4 regions of the Streptomyces sp. iso_384 genome follow, and region 1 is predicted to be linked to each of the others. Evidence: riboswitches for the same ligand, from Rfam matches in the RefSeq annotation. Region 1 holds a riboswitch; each other region holds the start of a gene.

Region 1 (5,499 bases):
CTCCCGGCTGCGGCTGACCGCGCGCGCCGACCTGACCGAGGAGCAGATCACGACCGCGGTGGCCACGATCGTCGCCACCGCCCCCCGGCAGGCGGACGCAGACCTCAGCTGACGTGCCGTGGACCGGTTCCGTCCGGCCCGGATCCGTCCAGGGCGAGTCCGGTCACGAACGTGGTCCAGGCCGCCGCCGAGAAACGCAGCGGCGGCCGGTCCACGTCCTTCGAGTCCCGTACGGCGAGGAGCGCGCCGCCGAGCCGTGCGGTCTCCACGCAGTTGTTCATCCCGGTCGAGCGGCTGCTGCGCCGCCACTGTGCGGTGGACGGATTCACGGACGACGGCGGCGGTGCGACGGGCGGTGCGAGTCGGTCCGACATGGCGGCGGCCCCCTTAGCTGCGTCTGAAGCTGCGTCTGATCTCGGTGATGAGGTCCTGCGAGCGCTCGGGCGACAACGCGTGAGCCTGCAAGGTGCGGAAGGCCGAGCTGTACGCCTCCAGGTCTTCTCTCCGCTCCAGATAGAGACTACTCGTCAAGTGGTCAAGAACGACCACGTCCAGATCAGAAATGTTCGGAAAAGAGAAGATAACGAAAGGACCGGTGAGCCCGATGTAACCGCCGACCGAGAACGGCAGTAACTGGAGCTGCACATGCGGCAGTTGGGACACCTGGATCAGATGATGCAACTGATCCCGCATCACCTCGGGACCGCCCACCTCGCGATGGAGCACCGCCTCGTCCAGCACGGCGGTGAAACGCAGCGGCGGGCTCGCGCGCAGCACCCGCTGGCGGGTCAGCCGGACCTCGACCAGGGAGTCGAGCCGGCCGTCCGGTAACCCGTCCAGGGAGGCGCGGGTCACGGCCCGGGCGTACCCGGCGGTCTGGAGCAGTCCCGGCACCACCGAGGTCTCCAACGTGCGGACCGTACTGGCCTGCGACTCCAGGCTGATGAAGTCGCGGTACTGCGGTGGGATCAGCCCCCGGTAGGCGTGCCACCACCCCGAACCTCCGCCGCCGGCCGAGCCCGCGAGGACTTCGAGCAGCGAGCGCAACTGGGCGTCGCGCACCGCGTAGACGTCCAGCAGCCGCGACACATCGGCAGGCGTCACCCCGCTCGCGCCCGTTTCGATACGGCTCACCTTCGACTGGTGCCAGCCGAGCAGCCGCGCCGCGTCCCGGCTGGTCAGCCCGGAGGCGTGGCGCAGGCTCCGCAGCTCCTCACCGAGCTTGCGCCGCCGGACGACGGGGCCGTGCAGCATGCCGGTCTCCTTCTCAGCTGTCGGGGAGGGCCGGTCCGTCGTCGGAGCGGCCCGCAGAGGGGCCAGTGTGCCGTCCGTCCACGCCGTGCGGGTCCCGAATTCACCGCTTCGAGCGACAGATATATGCATATCTTGGCCGAACGCCGTTACAGGGAGCTGCATCAATGGCAGTCTGGCGCGAAGCACAATCCTGGCCGACCGCCGGTCGGCCGGGGCGGGAAAGGGACGGCGTCGCCATGGCAGACCATCAGGAAGCAACCGTCACTCTGCCGAGCGATCCGGCCTCGGTCTCCTCGGCCCGTAGATATGTCGCCAGGACCCTGGCCGAATGGGGCCTGCCCGACGACACCGAGTTCGCCGACACCATCCGGCTGATCATCTCGGAGCTGGCGACCAACGCCGTCCAGCACACGTTCGGCCAGTCGCCCACCTTCACCGTGCATCTGCGCCTCGAACGCGACGAGGAGCTGTACGTCGGCGTCACGGACAGTCACCCCCGCTGGCCCCAGCGACTGCCCGCCGCCGTACGGCAGGACAACGGCCGGGGCATGGTGATCATCCGGGCGCTGGCCAAGGAGCGCGGCGGACGGCTCCAGGTCACCCCGACCGCCGAGGGCGGCAAGACGGTCTGGATCGCTCTTCCGTGGGCCGTCCCGGTCCAGGGCTGACCCCGGATCAGCCCGGGGCCGCCCCCGCAGAGAGCCGGTGGCGGGGGCAGCCCCGGGCTGATCAGCCCTGCGGGGGCCGGTTCCCCGCCGGGGCCGTGCTTCCCCGGCCGAATCCGCTGCGCAGCAGCGCGAGCAGCGTCGCGGCCGCGGCGGTCGACCGCTCGCCCCGGTGCACAACCGAGATGGTCCGGCGGAACGAGGGCGGCTCCAGCCGCCGGACCGACAGCGGGGCCGCCGCCATCGAGGCGACCATCTCCGGCACCACCGCCACCCCGAGCCCCGCGCTGACCAGCGCGCACACCAGCGCGTACCCGGGCGACTCGCAGACCACCGCGGGCGTCGCCCCGGCCTCGGCGAGCGCGTTCTCGACGCCGCGCCGCGGCGGATGGGCGGGCGCGCTGCTGATCAGCGGCCGGCCGGCCAGTTCGGTGACCGGCAGCCGTCCGGTGCCCTCGGCGAGCCGGTGGCCCACCGAGGTGACCAGCACCAGCTCCTCGACCAGCAGGGGTTCGACGAGAACGCCCACCGGCACGGGACCCGTCGTCGCCGGTTCGTAGGCGTGCGTCAGGGCGAGGTCCACCTCGCCCGCGACCACCGCGGCGATCCCGCCGGGCGGCTCGTAGTCGGCGACGGCCAGCTCGACCTCCGGATGAGCCCGCCGGAACGCGCTCAGGACCGGCGGCAGCAGATGGATCCCGGCCGTCGTGAACGTGCCCACCCGCAGTCTGCCGCCCGAGAGCCCGGCCAGCTGCGCCAGCTCGTGCCGCGCCTGGTCCAGTTCGTCCAGGACCCGCCGGGCCCGGCCCGCCAGCAGCTCGCCCGCCGCCGTCAGCCGCGCCCCGCGATGGTGGCGCACCAGCAGAGCCGCCCCGGCCTCCCGCTCCAGCTTGGCGAGCTGCTGGGAGAGCGCGGGCGCGGTGTAGCCCAGGCGGGCGGCGGCGCGGGTGATCGAACCGGCCTCCGCCACCGCCACGAGTGCCGCGAGCCGTGTCGGGTCGTACATGAAAGCGTTCCTTTAGGCAGACCCAGAAGATTGCAAGTACACGCTAAAGGCTCCGCAGGTCCAAGGTGGACCTCATGGACGCACAACTGATCGCCTTCACGGGGGTCGCCGCCGGTATGGTCGCGCTGCCCGGCGCCGACTTCACCGTCGTCGTACGCAACGCCCTGGCCTCGCGCACCGCCGGCCTGGCCACCGCGCTCGGCGTCGCCGGAGGTCTGCTGGTGCACACCGCGCTCGCGGTCGCCGGACTCGCCGCGGTGCTCGTGACGATGCCGGTGCTCTTCCGCACCGTCCAGCTGCTCGGCGGCGCGTACGTGCTCTACCTCGGGATCAGCGCGCTGTACGCGATCCGGCGTCGCCGCCCGGCGAGCGGCGACGCTGCGCCCGAGGGCGCGCCGGGGCGGCCCGTGCCCCGGGAGTTCGGGCGCGCCCTGCGCCAGGGGTTCCTGACCAACGCGCTCAACCCGAAGGCCCCGGTCCTCTTCCTCAGCCTGCTGCCGCAGTTCGTGCCCCACGGTCAGCCGCCGCTGCCCAGGACCCTGCTGCTCGCGGCCCTCGTGGTGGTGCTGGCGCTGATCTGGTTCCCGGCCGTCGCCCTGCTCGTGGACCGGCTGGGCCGGTGGCTGCGCCGCCCGCGTACCGCCCGCGCCATCGAGGGCGGCAGCGGTGTGGCGCTCACCGGTCTGGGACTCGCGCTGGTCACCGGCCCGCTGTTGCGCTGAGACCGGACGCCGTTTCCGCGAGGAGGAGCGCCCGCACGGAAAGAGCGTCCGGTCGGTGGGTCAGCGGACCCGTCCGTACCAGACGCTCTTGGACCAGATTTTCGCCAGTCGCACCACGTCCCCCGATTTGGGGGAGTGCCAGATCTTCCCGGCCCCGGCGTAGATGCCCACGTGGTAGACGCTGCGCCCCGAATGGAAGAAGACGAGGTCGCCGCGTTTGCGCTGCGACTTGGGGATATGGCGGGTCTTGTTGTACTGCTGCTGTGCGGTACGGGGGAGCTTCTTCCCGGCCTTCTTGAACGAATACAGCGTCAGCCCCGAGCAGTCGAAGCGACTGGGGCCGGATGCTCCGTACTTGTAGGGAGCCCCCTTCTTCGACGCGGCGACCTTCAGGGCCTTCGTCGAGTGGGTGGCGGCCTCGGCGTCGCTCACCAGGCCGGGCGCCAGCATCGTGGACGTCACGGCCAGAGTGAGTACCGAGGCCGTGCCGACCCGGGCGAACAGGGACGGGACATGAACCTGCGCAGACATGCGCAACCCTTCGTCAGCCGCCTGTGAAGGATGACCTGTCGGGTTCGGGCTGGCGAAGTTGCCCGGCCGCTCCACGCGGCTTCACCCCGAGGGCTTCCCGGTCTCCCGGTCGGCCCGTTGTGCTCGGGTCCTCCACTCCTGCCGATCCACTTCTGTCGACCAGTCATCCGGGCGGCGGCAGGACTCGGCGTCCGCCCGGACCGCCCCGCCGCGGTGGCGGGGGCTTGTCGTCCCAGGGATCTTGACGCACCCGGTGCCGGATTTCCGAGCTGAAACGGTGGTTTGTGAGTCTCCTCACCACTGATCCATTCAGGTGGACAGGTCGGATTCGCGCTCGCCCGCGAGCCGGGCGCACACCCTCGCACCAGCGACGAAACGGAACATTTCGAGTACGGGTCGTGCGCCGACCGCAAGTTGGACCGTCGCTCGCGCGGGTGATCGCCTACGCCGAACGAGCGAGGAAAATTGATCGCGCGACCGGGCGTGTTGTGCGGCGGGTCGACCGGTCCGCTCCCGTAAGGCGCTCCCGGTGCGCCGGGCGGGTCGGTTCACCGAGGTCGGTCCACCGGCGGCGGCATCGCGACCCGGCCCGCCCTGCGCTCCCCGTCCAGGACGCGCAGGGCCCGCGCCAGGGTGGCGGCGTGGATCCGCGACTCGCCGCGCTCGTGCATCACGGCCAGGGCGGCGCGCAGGGCCGCCGCCCGGGAGGCCAGGGCCTGGGCGGCCCGCAGCGCGCTGTAGGTGTCACCGCCGTGCGCCGGATTGATCCGGCCCACCTGGTCGAGCACGGCCAGATAGCAGTCGACGAACTCGCCCTCGGCCCGCGTCAGTGCGGGCAGGGGCGGGAACTCGGGTGGTTCCATCGGCGGTTCACCTCGCGTCGTACGCCGGTCGGGAGTGTCAGCGGTTCTCCACGACGTGGTCGACCAGCCCGTAGGCGAGGGCGGCCTTCGCGTCGAGGATGGTGTCGCGCTCGATGTCGGCGGTGATGCGCTCCGCGGTCTGCTCCGTGTGCCGGACCAGCATGGCCGCGAACATCTCGCGGGTGCGCACCAGTTCGCGCGCGTGGATCTCCAGGTCGGACGGCTGGCCCCGCATCGGCTCCTCCAGTGCGGGCTGCTGAATGACTACCCGCGCGCCGGGCAGCGCATGTCGCCGCCCCTTCGCCCCGGCCGCCAGCAGGGCCGCCGCGTAGGAGCCCGCCTGCCCCAGGTAGAAGGTCTCCACCTCACAGGTCAGGAACCGCATCGTGTCGTAGACCGCCGCCATCGCCTGGAACGAGCCGCCGGGGGAGTTGACGTAGAGCGACAGGGGCCGGTCC
Region 2 (5,499 bases), 1.5 Mb from region 1:
CGGTGCGGTTCGCGGCGGCGGCGTTCGGCGGCGGCACCCCGACCTTCCTGACCGCCGGCGAGCTGGAGCGGCTCTGCGACATAGGGGAGAAGCGGATGGGCGCCGACCTGAGCGCGGTCCCGCTGTCCGTGGAGACCTCGCCCTCCACCGCCACCGCCGACCGGCTGGCGGTGCTGGCCGACCGGGGCACGACCAGGATCAGCATCGGCGTGCAGAGCTTCGTGGACGAGGAGGCCCGGGCTGCCGTCCGACCGCAGCGCCGCGCCGATGTGGAAGCGGCGCTCGGCCGGATCCGCGACGCCCGGATCCCGGTGCTGAACATCGACCTGATCTACGGCATCGACGGGCAGACCGAGCGCAGCTGGCTCGCCTCGCTGGACGCGGCACTGGCCTGGCGGCCGGAGGAGCTGTATCTGTATCCGCTGTACGTCCGCCCGCTCACCGGTCTGCACCGCCTGGGCGCGGCGGCCGACGCCGAGGCACAGGCCCTGGAGGACGCCGCCTGGGACGAGCAGCGACTGCGGCTGTACGCGGTGGGGCGGGACCATCTGCTGGCGCACGGCTACGAGCAGGTGTCGATGCGGATGTTCCGGCGGGCCGACGCCCCTCGGGAGCAGGAGGGTCCCGAGGACTACGCCTGCCAGACCGACGGCATGATCGGCCTGGGCTGCGGGGCCCGTTCGTACACGGCGGCCCTGCACTACTCCTTCGACTACGCGGTGGACATGCGGGAGATCCGGTCGATCATCGACCGTTTCACCGCCACCGAGGACTTCTCCCGGGCCGAGGTCGGCAGGTACGTCGACTCCGACGAGGCGCGCAGGCGGCATCTGCTGCAGTCGCTGCTCCAGGCGGCAGGGCTGCCGGTGGCGGAGTACCGGGCGCGGTTCGGTACGGATCCGGGCGCGGACTTCCCGGCCGAGCTGGCGGAGTTCGCGGCCCGGGGCTGGCTGGACACCTCGGCCCCGGAGGGGCTGCTGCGGCTGTCCCCGTCAGGTCTGGCCCACTCCGACGCGCTGGGTCCGGCGCTGTTCTCGCCCGGGGTTCGGACGGCGATGGCCGCGTACGAGCGGAAGTGAGCCGGACATGGACCTGACGATTCTCTACCGGGGCCCGCTCGCCTCCTGCGACTACGACTGTCCTTACTGCCCGTTCGCCAAGCGGCGGGACAGTCGCGCGCAGCTCACGGCGGACCGTGAGGCGCTGGAGCGGTTCACCGGCTGGGCGGCGGCACAGACGGGCGACCGGCTGTCCGTGCTGTTCACCCCGTGGGGCGAAGGGCTGGTGCGTTCCTGGTACCGGAGGGCGCTGACCGAGCTGTCGCGGCTGCCGCACATCGAGCGGGTGGCGATCCAGACGAACCTGAGCGGCCGCACCGACTGGCTGGCGGACACCGATCCCGAGCGGATCGCGCTCTGGTGCACGTATCACCCGGGGCAGACCCCGTACGACCGGTTTCTGGGTAAATGCCGGGATCTGTCGGCGAAGGCAATCCGCTACAGCGTGGGCGTGGTGGGGTTCGACGAGCATCTGGAGGAGGCGCGGCGGCTGCGGGCGGCGCTGCCCGATGAGGTCTACCTCTGGGTGAACGCCGCCGAGGGCCGTGCGTACACCGACGAGGAGGCGGCACGCTGGACGGAGCTGGATCCGCTGTTCCCCTACAGCCGTGATCCGCACCGTTCGGCGGGGCTGCCCTGCCGGACGGGTGAGTCGGTGATCTCGGTGGACGGCGACGGCACGGTGCGGCGCTGTCACTTCGTCAAGGCGGAGCTGGGCAACCTCTACGACGGCAGCTACCGCCGGGCGCTCGGCCCCCGGGCCTGTCCGCTCTCCGTGTGCGACTGCCACATCGGCTATGTGCATCTGGAGTCGCTGCCGCTGTACGACGTGTTCGCCGGTGGCGTCCTGGAGCGGATACCGGCGGGGCGCCCGCCGGGCGGAGGCGCGCCGCCGGACGGGCTCGTGGTGCCGAACCCGTCCCGGCGCGCGCTGCCCCTGCTGGAGCCCTGAGCGATCCGGCCGCTACAGCGGCAGCAGGTCGGGGCGCTTCGCCTCGACGTGGTCGCCGGAGGACTCGCCGCGCAGCCGTCGCCCGATCCACGGCACCAGGTATTCGCGGGCCCACTGGATGTTGTCGCGCCGCTCGTCGAAGGGGCTGCGCTGGGCCTGCGGCGGCCAGGGCTGGTCGGGGTCGGCGGGCACGTCGTGGCCGAGCACCTGGGCGGCGCGCAGGGCGACGCGGGTGTGACCCTCGGGCGAGAGGTGCAGCCGGTCGGCGTCCCACGCGCGCCGGTCCTGGACCGAGCGCAGCGACCACAGGTCCAGCACGGGGCACTGGTAGCGGTCGGCGATGGCCCGCAGATGGACGTTGTACGTGGCGATCTTGCCGCGCATGTGGCGCAGCACCGGAACGCCCCGGGTGTCGAAGCCGGTGGTGACCATGACCGTGCCGACGGCGTTGCTCAGGTCGGCGACCGCCCGCTCGAAGCGCTCGGCGAGGTCGTCGGGGTCGGTGCCGGGCCGGATGATGTCGTTGCCGCCCGCGCAGAAGCTGACCAGGTCGGGGGCCAGTTCCTTGGCACGGGGGATCTGCTCCTCGACGATCTGGTCGAGGAGACGTCCTCGTACGGCGAGATTGGCGTAGCGGAAGTCCCCGTGCGAGGAGTCCTCGGGGCCGGCCTCCGTGTCGGGGGCCGGGAGCCGGTCGGCGAGGAGGACCGCGAAACGGTCCGCCCAGCCGAGATAGGTCCCGTCGGGGCCGGGGTCGCCGACGCCCTCGGTGAAACTGTCGCCGATCGCCGCGTACGACCCGATGATGTGCTGCTGGTTGTTTCTCGAATCGTCTGCCACAAGGACTTATCCTGCATCGTCCGATGTGACCTACGCGACCGTAATACGGGGTTGACGGGTGGTGAGATAGACCACCCGGTCAGGTTTTGGTAAAGCCGGAATAAAGAGAGGGGCGGTGCGCCGCCGCGCACCGCCCCTCGGTTACTTCTGTCCGCGTCCGGTCAGACGGAGACGCCGTGCTGACGCAGGTACGCGATCGGGTCGACGTCCGAGCCGTAGCTCGGGCCGGTGCGGACCTCGAAGTGCAGGTGCGGGCCGGTGGAGTTGCCGGTGGAGCCGGAGAGGCCGATCTGCTGGCCGCCGGTGACGGTCTGGCCGACGGAGACGTTCAGCGAGGACTGGTGGGCGTACTGCGAGTACATGCCGTCCTCGTGCTGGATGACGACCTCGTTGCCGTACGAGCCGCTGTTGCCGGCCGAGACCACGGTGCCCGGTCCGATGGCGAGGACGGGGGTGCCGGAGGCGGCCTGGAAGTCCGAGCCGGTGTGGTAGCCGCTGGACCAGCTGGCGCCGGAAGCGCGGTACTGGGTGGTGACGTTGGCGTTGGCCAGCGGGGCGGACCAGCCGGAGCCGGTGGCCTCGGAGGAGCCGGTCCGCGCGGAGTTGTCGGAGCCCTCGGAGTCGTCGGCGGAGATGGTGTCGCCCTTCGGGGCTTCCTTCGGCGCGGCCTTCGGGGCCGGAGCGGCCTTCTTCGGGGCAGCCTTGGGAGCGGCGGACTTCTCGGCCGGGGCGGAGCCCTTGGCGCCGAGGGTCAGCTTCATGCCCGGGTGGATCAGGCTGGGGTTGTCGCCGACGGTGGAGCGGTTGTCCTGGTACAGCTTCTCCCACCCGCCCTTGAGCCGGTGCTCGGCCGCGATCTTCGACAGGTAGTCGCCGGAGACGACGGAGTACGTCTTCGGGGCGGCCTTCGACGCGGCGGGGGCGGCCGACGGGGCGGTGTGCGCGGCGGCGACCGAGGCGGCGGCGGGCTTCGCGGCGGGAGCGGCCTGGTCGGCGGCGCTCGCGACGGTGGCGCCGATGAGCGGGAGGGCGAGTGCGGCGCCGCCGGTCCCTGCGACGAGGACGCCGCGGGAGATCGGGCCGGACTTCGGACGACGGTGCTTACCCTTTGCGGGCATGGGGAATTTCCTCTCCGGCGCCTGCGAGGTGAGCTGTCGGGTTCGGGCTGGAGATGCCCGGTCGCGTTGCGGCGACTTCACCCCGAGCCGGTCCGGATCGCTCCGGATCGGCGGCTTACCTGGTTCCCCCGCTCCTGCCACACGTGAGTGGGTGGGTGCGAATTCCGGGCGGCGGCAGGATTAGGCGGTCCGTCCGGATTGCGGCGACCGTAAACCGGTCAGGACGAGCGGAACAAGCCATCGGTTGCGCGCCGGAATCATCGATTCGCTATCGCCCCGGTTTTCCCGTCACACTCCGTGGATTACGGATCTTGGATTTCCGTACGGGCAACGGGAATACCCCCGGGCGCCCTCGCCACGGTCCGTCACGGATATGATCCCGCTCACCTCCGGAATCTCATCTCCCCCATTAGCGGGGCATGTTCTGCGAAATGCACCAATACGGACACGCTGCCGAGGGTGCTCCTGACGCCGGGTCAGTCCGGCCTCGACGGCACCCCGCGACGGGGTGGCGACCGTGATGATTTTCTGTCGAATCGATGTCGTATCGTCACGGGAGCGCCCTCGCCGGCGAGCCGCGCCGACGCCAGAGATCCCAGGAGCCACCGTGACGCAGCAGGTGCCGCAGGTCCCGCCGACAGAGACCGTGCTGACCGGAGTCCGCAACTTCCGCGATGTGGGCGGGCTCCCCACCACGGACGGGCGGCGCACCGCCTTCGGACGGCTCTACCGCAGCGGCCACCTGGCACACGCCACCGCTGAGGACGCGGCCTTCCTCGGCGGGCTCGGACTGCACACGGTCTTCGACTTCCGGCACTCCGCCGACCACCGCCTCGACGGTTACGACATCGAGCTGCCCGGTGTCCGCAATGTCAGCATTCCACTCTCCGACCCGGCCGACGGCGCGGAGTTCTGGCGGCTGGTGAGCGACGGGAACATCGAGCAGCTGCGCTCGGTCCTCGCGGACGGCAAGGGCGTCGACCGCATGATCCGGATGTACCGCGCGACGATCGAGGACCGCACCGCCGAGCACAGCCGGGTGCTGCACGCGCTGGCCGAGGACAGCGTTCCGGCCCTGATGCACTGCGCGGCGGGCAAGGACCGGGCCGGCCTCTCCATCGCGGTCGCGCTGCTGGCGGTCGGCGTGGAGGTGGAGGCGATCGAGGAGGACTACCTCAAGTCCAACGACCTCCACCGCCGCTACAACGTGAAGCGCTCCGACGCCTCCGAGGCCGGTATGTCGCCCGAGGTGCTGGAGCTTCTGGACCCGCTCTTCGGGGCGCGGCCGGCCTACCTCGCGGAGGCCTTCGCGACCATCGAGGAGAACTGGGGCACGACCGACCGCTACCTCACCGAGGGGCTGAAGATCTCCTCCGGGACCCGGGAGCGGCTGCGCGAGCGCCTGCTCGACCAGGACTGACCCGGCCGGCGGCGGGCCGTCACTTGCTCCCGGCCACCACGAAGAGCAGGTAGAGGAAGGCCGCGATGACATGGCCCGCCACCAGATAGGCGAAGAGCCGGATGATGACGC
Region 3 (5,499 bases), 3.0 Mb from region 1:
GACGCCGTACGGAAACGGGTACGGGCAGGGACCGGGTTACGGATACGGATACAGCGGCCAGGCCCCCCAGCCGTACGACAGCGCACCGCCCACCACCCACCGACGCCCGTCGCAGTAGCGGTTCCGTCAGGCCGACGCCTCCGTGAGCAGCGCGACCTCCCGGTCCGTCAGCCGCAGGTCGGCGACCGCGACGAGGGCGGGGAGCTGTTCGACCGTACGGGCGGAGGCGATCGGGGCGACGACGGTCGGCTGTGCGGCGAGCCAGGCGAGGGCGACCGTCGCGACCTCGGCGTTCCGTTCCCCGGCGACCTGGTCGAGGGCGGCCAGCACCCTGCGGCCCTGCGCCGACTCCAGGTGGCCGCCCGCCTTCGCGGACCGGGCGCTCTCCACGGTCGTACCGGGGCGGTACTTGCCGGTGAGGAAGCCGGAGGCGAGCGCGTAGTACGGGACGGCGGCGAGGCCGGCGGCGGCCGCGGTGTCCTGGAGCTCGCCCTCGTAGGTGTCGCGGGAGACCAGGTTGTAGTGCGGCTGGAGCGCGACGTACCGGGCGAGGCCCTCGCGCTCGGAGAAGTCGAGGGAGGCCCGCAGCCGCTCGGGGCTGATGTTGGAGGCGGCGATGTGGCGCACCTTGCCGTCCTTCACCAGCTGGTCGAGGGCGGTGATGATCTCCTCGACCGGGACGGTCTCGTCGTCGAAGTGCGTGTAGTAGAGGTCGATGTGGTCGGTGCCGAGCCGGCGCAGCGAGGCCTCGGCCGCGCCCTTGACGGCGCCGGCGGACAGGCCCCGGAAGTCGGGGTGGGCGCCGGCCTTGGTGGCGACGACGACGTCGGACCGGTTGGAGCGGGAGGCGAGCCACTTGCCGATGACGGTCTCCGACTCGCCGCCCCGGTTCCCCTCGACCCAGGCGGAGTAGGCGTCGGCGGTGTCGATGAAGTTGCCGCCGGCCGCGACGTACGCGTCCAGGACGGCGAAGGACTGCTTCTCGTCCGCCGTCCAGCCGAAGACGTTGCCGCCGAGGGCGAGGGGGAAGACCTGGAGGTCGGAGGTGCCGAGAGTGCGCGCGGAAGTCATGTGAGGGTTCAACGGGCCGGGGCGGCGGAGGTATTCCACCGGATGGTGTTCCACGGTGGCGTTCCACCGGATGGCGCACCACGGGGTCGTACTCCACCGCCGCGCGGACCCGACCGGGCCGGCTGCCCCCGGACAGACCGGCAGCCCTGACGTCGGGGGGTGTGCGTCAGGGCTGCCGGAGTTTCGGGGAGGGTGGCGACGGGGGACGTACGTCAGCCGGAAGGCCGGGGACAGGGACCGAAAGGCCGGGATCTCAGACCGAGAGGCCCTTGCTGTTCAGCCAGGCCATCGGGTCCATCGCCGAACCGCCCGCCGTGCGGACCTCCATGTGGAGGTGCACACCGGTCACATTGCCGGTGGCGCCCATGCGGCCGATGGTCTCGCCGGTGGTGACCTTCTGGCCGACCGAGACGTCGATCGAGGACTGGTGCGCGTACCAGATCTCCGTGCCGTCATCGAGCTGGAGCACCGTGCGGTAGCCGTACGAACCGGCCCAGCCGGCCGACGTGATCGTGCCGCCGTGCACGGCCTTGATCGGCGTACCGGCCGACCCGGCGAAGTCCAGACCGGTGTGCTGGCCCGAGGACCACAGGGCCCCGGACTGACCGTAGGTCGAGGTGATCGTGTACGAGGAGGTGGGGAGGGAGAAGCTGGCGGCGAGCTTCGCGAGACGCTCGGCCTCCTTCTTCTTCGCGGCCGCTTCCTCCGCGGCCTTCTTCTTCGCGGCGGCCTCGGCCTCGGCCTGGTCCTGCTGCTTCTTGGCCTCCTGCGCCGCCTTCTCGGCCGCGGCCTTCTCGGCGGCGGCCTTGGCCTCGGCGTCGGCGCTGGCCTGCTGCTGCTCGGCCTGCTGGAGGATCCGGGCGCGCAGGGCCTCGCCCGCGTCGGTGGTGCCCTCCTCGGCCTCGGCGGTGGTGAGGCCGGCGGTGGTGAGCGGCGCGGCCGCGGCGACCGGGGCGGGCTCGGCGGCGTCCGACATGAAGGACCCGACGCCGGGAAGGGACTTGGCGTCGGGGAGGTTGTCCGCGATGGAATCGGGAAGGGAGATGGAGACCGGGGCCTTGTCCTGCGCGGTGGCCATGCCACCCGCACCGACGGCCGCTATGACGCCGACCCCGAGGACGGTGGAGCTACGGGCCAGACCACGCTGCTTGGCTACGCGGTGCCTGCCGCGCACGGGCCGGATGGACTCCTCGGTGGGATTCCACTCCTCCCAGGACCGCTCCGCGTCACCGAAGGTGTCGGCACTGAAAGGTGACGGGGCCTCAGGGGCAGGCTTGTTGGACGCCACGTGGGCGCACTCCTTTCCTTCCTTCTCGCCTACCGGGTTAGCTGACGGGTTCGGAGCAGGAAGGTCTCCTACGGGCCCCTCCGTCTCTCACGAGACGCAGGCGTCCGATTCACCCCATGTAGGTGGTTCCCCGGTTCCCTTGCGGAATTCGGCGCTCGCGCGCGGTGCCGTCTCTGACGACGGCTGGGACGACCGCGCTGCGTTATCGAACGTTAATAGACACCCGGGCCCGATTCCAAGCTGTTCCTGTTGATCATTAAGGGGCACGGTAGGGATGTACGGGTCACAAGCGGGCGGAATCGGGCGACTTGACCACGGATCAGCCACACCCCTTTTTCTGATGGTGTGTCAAATGTTATGCGGAGCGGTGCCCTTCAGTTACGCACCGTGTCATCGCCCCGGCCCACGATCTTCACCGTCGTCCGGCGCACCGGCTGCCCCTCCGCCGGCCGGCCGACCGCAAGCAGCGCCATGTCGTCCGTGGTCCGCCCTCCGGTGTGCAGCCGTACGTCGTCGGTCAGCGCCGACAGCAGCTCCTCGGGGCCCGGGAAGATCCGGCCGCGCAGCCGGGCCGCCGGATCGTAGAAGACCCCGTTCGCGTCCCGGGCCTCCGACAGCCCGTCCGTGAACGCGAGGAGCGTCGCCCCGGCGGGCATCTCCCACTCGTCGGCCCGGTCCGGCCACACCCCCAGGTCCATCCCCAGCGGCAGCGCGGGGACCGAGGGCGCCAGCACCTCCAGGGCGCCGTCCGCGTGCAGCAGGATCGGCTCCGGGTGGCCGCGGTTGACGATGCGCAGCGAGGCCGAACCGGGCGGGATCTCGGCCAGTACGGCGGTGATGAACCCCTCCATGACGTCCAGCCCGTACCGCCGCGTCCCCTCCCGGGCCAGCGCCCGCTCCAGCCGCTGCGCCACGCCCTCCAGCGAGCGCTCCTGCTCGGCGGCCTCCCGGAACGACCCGATGATCACCGCCACCGCCTCGACGGCGCCGAGCCCCTTGCCGCGCACGTCGCCGACCACCAGGCGTACGCCGTACGGGGTGTCCGCGACGGCGAACAGGTCGCCGCCGACGAATTCGTCCGCCTGCGCCGCCTCGTACCGCGCGGCCACCTGGAGCCCGCCGATCCGCTCGGCCGGCGTCGGCAGCACAGCACGCATGGCGGTCTCCGCGATCACCCGGGCCGAGGCCAGCTGCTCGTTGCCGCGCCGCACGACGGCGTTGATGACGAGGGCCAGCGCCGAGGCGGTGAGCACGGTGATCGTCTCGATGACCGGGACGACCTGGGTGGACGTCCCGTCGGAGAGCCGCATCGCGATGACGGAGACGACCGCGGCGATGCCCGTGCGGATGGTCCTGGAGAGCGAGAAGAACGGTGCGGCGATCAGCGGGGCCGCGACGAACAGCGGGACGGCGGTGAAGTTGGGCGGGGCCAGCGAGTCGAAGAGCAGCCCGCCGACGATCAGCAGGGCGGGCAGCATCCGGACGAACCGCCGGGATCCCCGGCCGCCCGGCGTCACATCGCCTCCCGGGGATCCGAACACCGCACGGCCCACGGCGTCGATGCTCCCCGCCGTGCCGCCACGCCGTCTCTCGGCCATCCCCACCTGTGCACTCCTGCCCGGTCCACCCACGGCTGCGGACGGTACCGCGCCCCGTCCAGGCTTCCCGGAGCCGCGCCGAGCGGCGACTCCGCATCGGCCGAATAGGGGGAAGCGAACGGAGTCCCGGCCTTTCCGGGGTCAGTCGGAGAGCCGGTGTTCCGCGTAGACCGTCAGTGCGTCCCGTACGAAGGCGGCGGTGCCGTCCCCGTAGCGATCGTAGTTCTTTCCGAAGCGCGGATCGGCGACATACATCTCACCGAGCCCGATCACGTACGCACGGCTGGGCTCCTTGGCCGAGGACAGCCAGGCGCAGTGCCGCCGGGCGATGTCCTGCGCCTCGGCCCCGTCGGCGGCGAGCCCGGCCTCCCTGGCCCGCCCCCAGTCGCGGGCGATGGCCTCGTGCTCGTCCTGGAACGCCTTCTTCTCCCCGTCCCCGAGCGAACGCCACCAGCGGTCGCCCTCCTCGTACGCGTCCCGGCCCCAGCGCTCGGTCACCTCCTGCTCGTGAGCGGTGTGGTCGAAGCCGTCGAACACTTCATCGGCCATGAGTTCCATCCCCTCCTGGGTCTTGTGGAGAGTGGTCCGCACCGAGGCGATCTGCCGCCCGATGCGCTCCTGCTCCTGTTCGAGCAGGCGCAGATGCGCCCGCAGCGCCACGGCCGTGTCCCGCTGCCCCTCCAGCACGTCCTTGATGGCGGGCAGCGAGAGCCCGAGCTCCCGCAGCAGCAGGATGCGCTGCAGCCGGACGAGGGCGTCCTGGTCGTAGTAGCGGTAGCCGTTGCTCCCGATCCGGCTCGGCGCGAGGAGACCGAGGTCCCCATAGTGCCGGAGCGTGCGGCTCGTGGTGCCGGCCCGGCGGGCGATTTCCTGAATGGACCACTCCATGCCGGAAACGCTAGATCTTTACGCTGCGTCAAGGTCAAGCGTGCTCGACCGGGCCCCGGAAACGACTCGGGCCCGGCACGCTGTGCGTGCCGGGCCCGGGCCTTCAGTAGCGGGGACAGGATTTGAACCTGCGACCTCTGGGTTATGAGCCCAGCGAGCTACCGAGCTGCTCCACCCCGCGTCGGTAAACCCAACTCTACGGCATCGGAGCGGCTGCTCCGACCACTTTTCCCCAGGCCACGTGACCCCGGTCGCAGTCGCCGCTGCTGAGGCAACCCCACCCGGGCGACGGAGGCTCCGGTTACGGGGAGGTCAGGGACACCTCCACCAAGCAGCAGATACCGGGCTCGTGCGCTGGTGGCCCTGAAGGACGACACGGCGCCCAGGGAGCACCGCTTCGGGCTCGAACTGCCCGAGGGGTTCGGTCTGCGCCCCGCGAACGACGGCGGCTACGACATCGGCTTCCCGGCCGACGGCATCGAGGTGACGGCCGGGCACATCGACCCGGCGTGGGCCAAGGACGCCGACGGAGAGGACGTCGCCGACCCCAAGGTCACCTGGGGGTGAGGGATCTACGCCAAGTACAACCGCGCCGAGACCAAACGCATGGCCAAGGGCATGACCAAGGCGAAGTACGCCGCCGCACTCTGCGGC
Region 4 (5,499 bases), 2.4 Mb from region 1:
AGGCCCGCGCCGCGCCGGTGGAGGCCGGAGAGCAGCGCGATGCCGATCGCGCCGGACTGGGTGAACAGACCGATCCGGCCGCGGGCGGGCGACTCGGGGGCGAGCGAGGCGTTCAGCCGGACGGACTCGGCGGTGTTGATGATGCCGAAGGCGTTCGGGCCGATGATCCGCATGCCGTACGAGCGGGCCTGGCGGACCAGTTCGCGCTGGAGCTCGCGGCCGTCGGCGCCCCGCTCGGCGTAACCGGCGGAGAGGACGACCAGGCCCTGGACGCCGTGCTCCCCGCAGTCGGCGACGGCTTCGGGCACCCGGTGGGCGGGGACGGCGATCACGGCGAGGTCGACCTGCTCGTCGATCTCGCCGAGCGAGCGGTGGGCCGGAACGCCGTCGAGGGTGGCCAGGCCCTCGTCGAAGGCGCGGTTCACGGCGTAGGTGCGGCCGGTGTAGCCGGCGGCGAGGAGGTTGCGCAGGACCGTGCGGCCCACTCCGCCGGGGGTGCGCCCGGCGCCGATGACCACGACGGAGTCGGGGGCGAGGAGGCGCTGCACCGAGCGGGCCTCGGCGCGCTGTTCGCGGCCGCGCTGGACGGCGAGGGACTTCTCGGTGGGTTCGAGGTCGAGGGTGAGGTGGACGGAGCCGTCCTCGAAGCTGCGGCGCTGGGTGTACCCGGCGTCCCGGAACACCTTGATCATTTTGTTGTTGGCGGGGAGCACCTCGGCGGCGAAGCGCCGGATGCCGCGCTCGCGGGCGACCGTGGCGATGTGTTCGAGCAGCGCCGAGGCGACTCCGCGGCCCTGGTGGGCGTCCTGGACGAGGAAGGCGACCTCGGCCTCGTCGGCGGGCGCGGAGGCGGGGCGGCCCCGGTCGTCGATGCGGTCGTAGCGAACGGTCCCGATGAACTCGCCGCCGATCGTGACCGCCAGTCCCACCCGGTCGACGTAGTCGTGATGGGTGAAGCGGTGCACGTCCCGGTCGGATAGGCGGGGATACGGGGCGAAGAAGCGGTAGTACTTCGACTCGTCGGACACCTGCTCGTAGAAGCTGACCAGTCGCTCGGCGTCGTCCGTGGTGATCGGCCTGATGCGCGCGGTGCCCCCGTCGCGGAGCACCACATCCGCTTCCCAGTGGTCGGGGTACGCGTGATGCGGACTCTGCTCCGGCGTGGGCTCCATGGCCAAAGCCTACGGCCGGACAGGAGGCCGGGCACAGCACCACGCACTGCATGAGAGACTGGTCTAGACAACCGTTGATATGTGAAGGGCAGAACCATGGCTGAGCGCCGCGTAAACGTCGGTTGGGCCGAGGGCCTGCACGCCCGCCCCGCTTCCATCTTCGTCCGTGCCGCCACGGCCTCCGGCGTCCCGGTGACGATCGCCAAGGCCGACGGCAACCCGGTGAACGCCGCCTCCATGCTGGCCGTGCTCGGTCTGGGCGCGCAGGGCGGCGAGGAGATCGTGCTCGCGTCCGACGCGGACGACGCCGAGGCCGCTCTGGACCGGCTGGCGAAGCTCGTCGCCGAGGGCCTGGAAGAGCTTCCGGAGACCGTCTGACCCATGCGACTCCGGGTCCGCCCGGATGCGACCGGCGAAAGAGCCGTGATCCCGTGAAGGGATCACGGCTCTTTCGCTTTCGGGAAAGATTCAGGAAAGAGCCGCACCTCGATAATGCGGGCAGCCTGAATGGCGCACCGGAATTGCCTCTCTTTGTATACGGCTCTTCTGTTAATGCCGGACGCCCGCAGTGTTTACGCCGTGTTGCGAACTTCTCACCGGCGGAACGGCGGCGGTGCGACGCCCCGCGAGATCCGGGCGGCGGAGCCGGTGGACGCCGGTGGCGCGTTCCGCGTGCTGGGCGGTCAGCGCCCTCGCCCGCTCCGCGTCGCCGCGCGCCACGGCGTCCACTATCGCGCCGCGCTCGGCCCAGGCGTCGACCGGACGGGCCGGCTGCTCGACCGCGTACATCCAGGCGATCTTGTGCCGGAGCTGGGTGAGCAGCGCGATGAGGCCGGGGCTGCTCGACGCCTGGGCGAGGGTCTCGTGGAACCACCCGCCCAGCGAGCGCAGATCCTCGCCCTCGCCCCGGCGGGCCCGCTCCTGACCCAGCCTGACCAGACCCCGGAGCACCTTCAGATGGGCCTCCGTGCGGCGCTGGGCGGCGCGTGCCGCGCCCAGCGGCTCCAGGAGCATCCGCAGCTCCAGGAGGTCGGCCGCCTCCTGCGCGGTGGGTTCGGCGACACAGGCGCCGGCGTGTCTGCGGGTGACCACGAAGCCCTCGGACTCCAGGGTGCGCAGGGCCTCGCGGACGGGGACGCGGGAGACCCCGTAGCGGCGGGCCAGCAGCTCCTCGGTGAGGCGGCTGCCGCGCTCGTAGACACCGGAGACGATGTCGTCACGGATTGCCGTGCATACCGAATGCGCGGGAATGCGCATGTCCGAACCTCCGCCTTGATCCCCGCGAAACGCGGCCGCCCGACGTCTGTTCCGTGACTCTATTGCAATCTGCCGGAATTTCCGATGGCAGGCCGGAATCCATGGAAATCTTCAGGCTGGAATTGCCGAAGGCCCCGGCGGGTGCCGGGGCCTTCGGGCGGAGGCGTGCGGAGGCGGGTCAGACGTTCAGACCGTGCGAGCGCAGGTAGCCGACGGGGTCCATGTCGGAGCCGTAGTCGGGGGTGGTGCGGGCCTCGAAGTGCAGGTGCGGGCCGGTGGAGTTGCCGGTGGAGCCGGAGAGCCCGATCTGCTGGCCGGAGGAGACGCTCTGGCCGACGGAGACGCCGATCGAGGAGAGGTGGCCGTGCTGGGTGTACGTGCCGTCCGACATCCGGAGCACGATGTTGTTGCCGTACGCGCCGCCCCAGCCGGCCTCGACGACCGTACCGGCGCCGACCGCGACGACGGAGCTGCCGGAGGCGGCCATGAAGTCCACGCCGGAGTGGCTGCCGGAGGACCAGAGCGAACCGCCGGTCTTGTAGCCGGTGGTGACGTGGGAGCCGGCGACCGGGAGGTGGAAGGCGTTCAGCCGGGCGCGCTCGGCGGCGCGGGCGGCACGGGCCTTCTCCTCGCGGATCTCCTTGGCGCGGGCCTCGGCCTTGCGCTCGGCCTCCGCCTTCGCCTTGGCCTTGGCCTTGGCGGCCTTCTCACGAGCCTCGGCGGCGGCCTTCGCCTTCGCCCTGGCGACCACTTCGGCCTGCTGCTTCTGGGCCTGGGCCTGGGCGTCGATCTGGTCGGCGAGGGTGGCGTCGAGGGCGATGGCCTGGGTGAGGCCGGTGTCGGCGACCTTGGCGGCCTCGGCGTCCGCGGCGAGCGCCGGGGAGGACAGCGAGCCGATGACTCCGGTGGTGGCCAGGGCCGCGATGCCGGCGGCCTGGGCGCTGCGGCGCGTCAGGCGGCTCGGGGCACGGTGCTTCCCGGTGGCACGGGTGAACGCCATGGAGAGGCTGATCCTTTCCTTCCTTCTCGCCTACCGGGTTAGCTGACGGGTTAGGAGCAGGAAGGTCTCCTACGGATCCCCGCGCCGGTTCACGGCACGGGCCTCCGATTCACCCCAGGGACTGCGTGTGGGTCCCCGGCTCCCCAGGCTCGCGCCTGACGGGGACTCGGCGATGACTGCCCGGCGCCGCGGATGCGGCATACGGGTGACGGACAGCCGGGCCGACGCTAGGCGGGGCGACTTCCCATCACCAAACGGACAGGGGGATTTGTCGCGCATCCCACAGGGCAGACAGGCAACCTCTCCAACAAAAGGGAGCGAAGCTCGCCAATCGGTCAAAAATGGAGGACCCCGGTGAACTTTCCGTTCGTCGGGGTCCTCTTCGCGGCGGTGTGCCACGGATGCCGTCAGCCGGTGACGACGGACACCTCGCCGATGCCGAGTGCCTTGACAGGCTCCTCGATCCGCGCGGCGTCACCCACGAGGACCGTGACGAGGCGGTCCACCGGGAAGGCGTTGACCACGGCGGCGGTCGCCTCCACGGTGCCCGTCTCGGCGAGCCGGGCGTAGAGGTCGGCCTGGTAGTCGTCGGGGAGGTGCTGCTCGACCTGGTCGGCCAGCGTGCCGGCGACCGAGGCGGCGGTCTCGAACTTCAGCGGGGCGACGCCCACCAGGTTCTGCACGGCCGTCTCACGCTCGGCGTCGGTCAGCCCCTCGGCGGCCAGCGTCCGCAGAACCTTCCAGAGGTCCTCCAGCGCCGGTCCGGTGGACTCCGTGTCCACCGAACCGCTGATCGCGAGCATCGCCGCGCCGCCCGAGTCGGGGCCGCTGGAGCGCAGCACCTGGGCGAAGGCGCGTACGCCGTAGGTGTAGCCCTTCTCCTCGCGCAGCACCCGGTCCAGCCGGGAGGTGAGGGTGCCGCCCAGGCAGTACGTGCCGAGGACCTGCGCCGGCCACACGCGCTCGTGCCGGTCGGCGCCGATGCGGCCGATCAGCAGCTGGGTCTGGACCGCGCCGGGGCGGTCCACGATGACCACACGGCCGGTGTCGTCCGCGGTGATGGGCGGCACCGGTCGGGCCTGGCCGGCGTTGCCCGACCAGTCGCCGAGGGTCTCCGCCAGCAGCGCGTCCAGGTCGATGCCGGTCAGGTCGCCGACGATCACGGCCGTCGCCGTGGACGGGCGGACATGGGCGTCGAAGAAGGCGCGCACGGCGGCCTGATCGATCCGCCGGACGGTCTCCTCGGTGCCCAGGCGCGGGCGGGACATCCGGGCGGTGGCCGGGAACAGCTCCTTGGAGAGCTGCTTGGCGGCGCGCCGGGACGGGTTGGCCTGCTCGTGCGGGATCTCGTCGAGGCGGTTGCCCACCAGGCGCTCGATCTCGCTCTCGGCGAAGGCCGGGGCCCGCAGCGCCTCGGCGACCAGGCCGAGGGCCTTGGCCAGCCGGGAGGCCGGAACCTCCAGGGAGACCCGGACGCCGGGGTGGTCGGCGTGCGCGTCGAGGGTGGCGCCGCAGCGCTCCAGCTCGGCGGCGAACTCCTCGGCGCTGTGCTTGTCGGTGCCCTCGGAGAGCGCCCGCGACATGATCGTGGCCACGCCGTCCAGGCCCTCGGGCTCGGCCTCCAGCGGCGCGTCCAGGAAGATCTCCACCGCGACGACCTGCTGGCCGGGGCGGTGGCAGCGGAGCACGGTCAGCCCGTTGGGCAGGGCGCCGCGCTCGGGCGCCGGGAAGGCCCAGGGGCGGGCCGTGCCGGCGGTGGGCTGCGGGTGGAACTCCATGGCTACTCCAGTCACGGCGGCGTCGCTCACTTGGCCGCCCCCTCGTGCGCGTCGGTGCCCTCTTCGCCCTCGGCGCCCTCATCGGCCTCGTCGGTCGGCTCGATGGGCTCGTACACCAGCACCGCCCGGTTGTCGGGGCGCAGGGCAGCCTCGGCCGCCGCGCGCACCTCCTCCGCGGTGACGTCCAGGACCCGGCCCACGGCGCTCAGGGCGAGCTGCGGGTCGCCGAACAGCACCGCGTAGCGGCACAGTTCGTCGGCGCGGCCGGCGACCGTGCCGAGCCGGTCCAGCC

What was found. A riboswitch is a leader RNA that binds a small molecule or an ion and turns the genes downstream of it on or off. The one in region 1 is predicted to bind cyclic di-AMP.
Region 2: it holds a riboswitch for cyclic di-AMP, as region 1 does, so the genes downstream of both, AC0VY3_RS21135 (M23 family metallopeptidase) here and AC0VY3_RS14285 (C40 family peptidase) in region 1, are expected to answer to the same signal.
Region 3: it holds a riboswitch for cyclic di-AMP, as region 1 does, so the genes downstream of both, AC0VY3_RS01110 (M23 family metallopeptidase) here and AC0VY3_RS14285 (C40 family peptidase) in region 1, are expected to answer to the same signal.
Region 4: it holds a riboswitch for cyclic di-AMP, as region 1 does, so the genes downstream of both, AC0VY3_RS25165 (M23 family metallopeptidase) here and AC0VY3_RS14285 (C40 family peptidase) in region 1, are expected to answer to the same signal.

The regions. Positions count from the first base shown of each region.
Region 1 is NZ_JBWBTT010000001.1:3,204,679-3,210,177, forward strand. It holds gene AC0VY3_RS14255 (8-amino-7-oxononanoate synthase) at 1-112, shown strand, start outside; gene AC0VY3_RS14260 (DUF397 domain-containing protein) at 105-374, opposite strand; gene AC0VY3_RS14265 (helix-turn-helix domain-containing protein) at 388-1,254, opposite strand; gene AC0VY3_RS14270 (ATP-binding protein) at 1,491-1,922, shown strand; gene AC0VY3_RS14275 (LysR family transcriptional regulator) at 1,984-2,925, opposite strand; gene AC0VY3_RS14280 (LysE family translocator) at 3,000-3,647, shown strand; gene AC0VY3_RS14285 (C40 family peptidase) at 3,708-4,178, opposite strand; cyclic di-AMP (ydaO/yuaA leader) riboswitch at 4,182-4,346, opposite strand; gene AC0VY3_RS14290 (hypothetical protein) at 4,727-5,041, opposite strand; gene AC0VY3_RS14295 (ATP-dependent Clp protease proteolytic subunit) at 5,079-5,499, opposite strand, start outside.
Region 2 is NZ_JBWBTT010000001.1:4,710,457-4,715,955, forward strand. It holds gene AC0VY3_RS21120 (STM4012 family radical SAM protein) at 1-1,079, shown strand, start outside; gene AC0VY3_RS21125 (STM4011 family radical SAM protein) at 1,087-2,010, shown strand; gene AC0VY3_RS21130 (SGNH/GDSL hydrolase family protein) at 2,023-2,850, opposite strand; gene AC0VY3_RS21135 (M23 family metallopeptidase) at 3,012-3,968, opposite strand; cyclic di-AMP (ydaO/yuaA leader) riboswitch at 3,972-4,132, opposite strand; gene AC0VY3_RS21140 (tyrosine-protein phosphatase) at 4,576-5,388, shown strand; gene AC0VY3_RS21145 (DUF6126 family protein) at 5,408-5,499, opposite strand, start outside.
Region 3 is NZ_JBWBTT010000001.1:249,211-254,709, reverse strand. It holds gene AC0VY3_RS01120 (PrsW family intramembrane metalloprotease) at 1-118, shown strand, start outside; gene AC0VY3_RS01115 (aldo/keto reductase) at 127-1,071, opposite strand; gene AC0VY3_RS01110 (M23 family metallopeptidase) at 1,325-2,359, opposite strand; cyclic di-AMP (ydaO/yuaA leader) riboswitch at 2,371-2,523, opposite strand; gene AC0VY3_RS01105 (PP2C family protein-serine/threonine phosphatase) at 2,734-3,957, opposite strand; gene AC0VY3_RS01100 (MerR family transcriptional regulator) at 4,099-4,845, opposite strand; tRNA gene AC0VY3_RS01095 (tRNA-Met) at 4,953-5,026, opposite strand; gene AC0VY3_RS01090 (hypothetical protein) at 5,203-5,412, shown strand; gene AC0VY3_RS01085 (hypothetical protein) at 5,452-5,499, shown strand, end outside.
Region 4 is NZ_JBWBTT010000001.1:5,609,879-5,615,377, forward strand. It holds gene AC0VY3_RS25150 (bifunctional acetate--CoA ligase family protein/GNAT family N-acetyltransferase) at 1-1,172, opposite strand, end outside; gene AC0VY3_RS25155 (HPr family phosphocarrier protein) at 1,269-1,550, shown strand; gene AC0VY3_RS25160 (GntR family transcriptional regulator) at 1,722-2,429, opposite strand; gene AC0VY3_RS25165 (M23 family metallopeptidase) at 2,608-3,429, opposite strand; cyclic di-AMP (ydaO/yuaA leader) riboswitch at 3,443-3,611, opposite strand; gene AC0VY3_RS25170 (M16 family metallopeptidase) at 3,837-5,207, opposite strand; gene AC0VY3_RS25175 (M16 family metallopeptidase) at 5,234-5,499, opposite strand, start outside.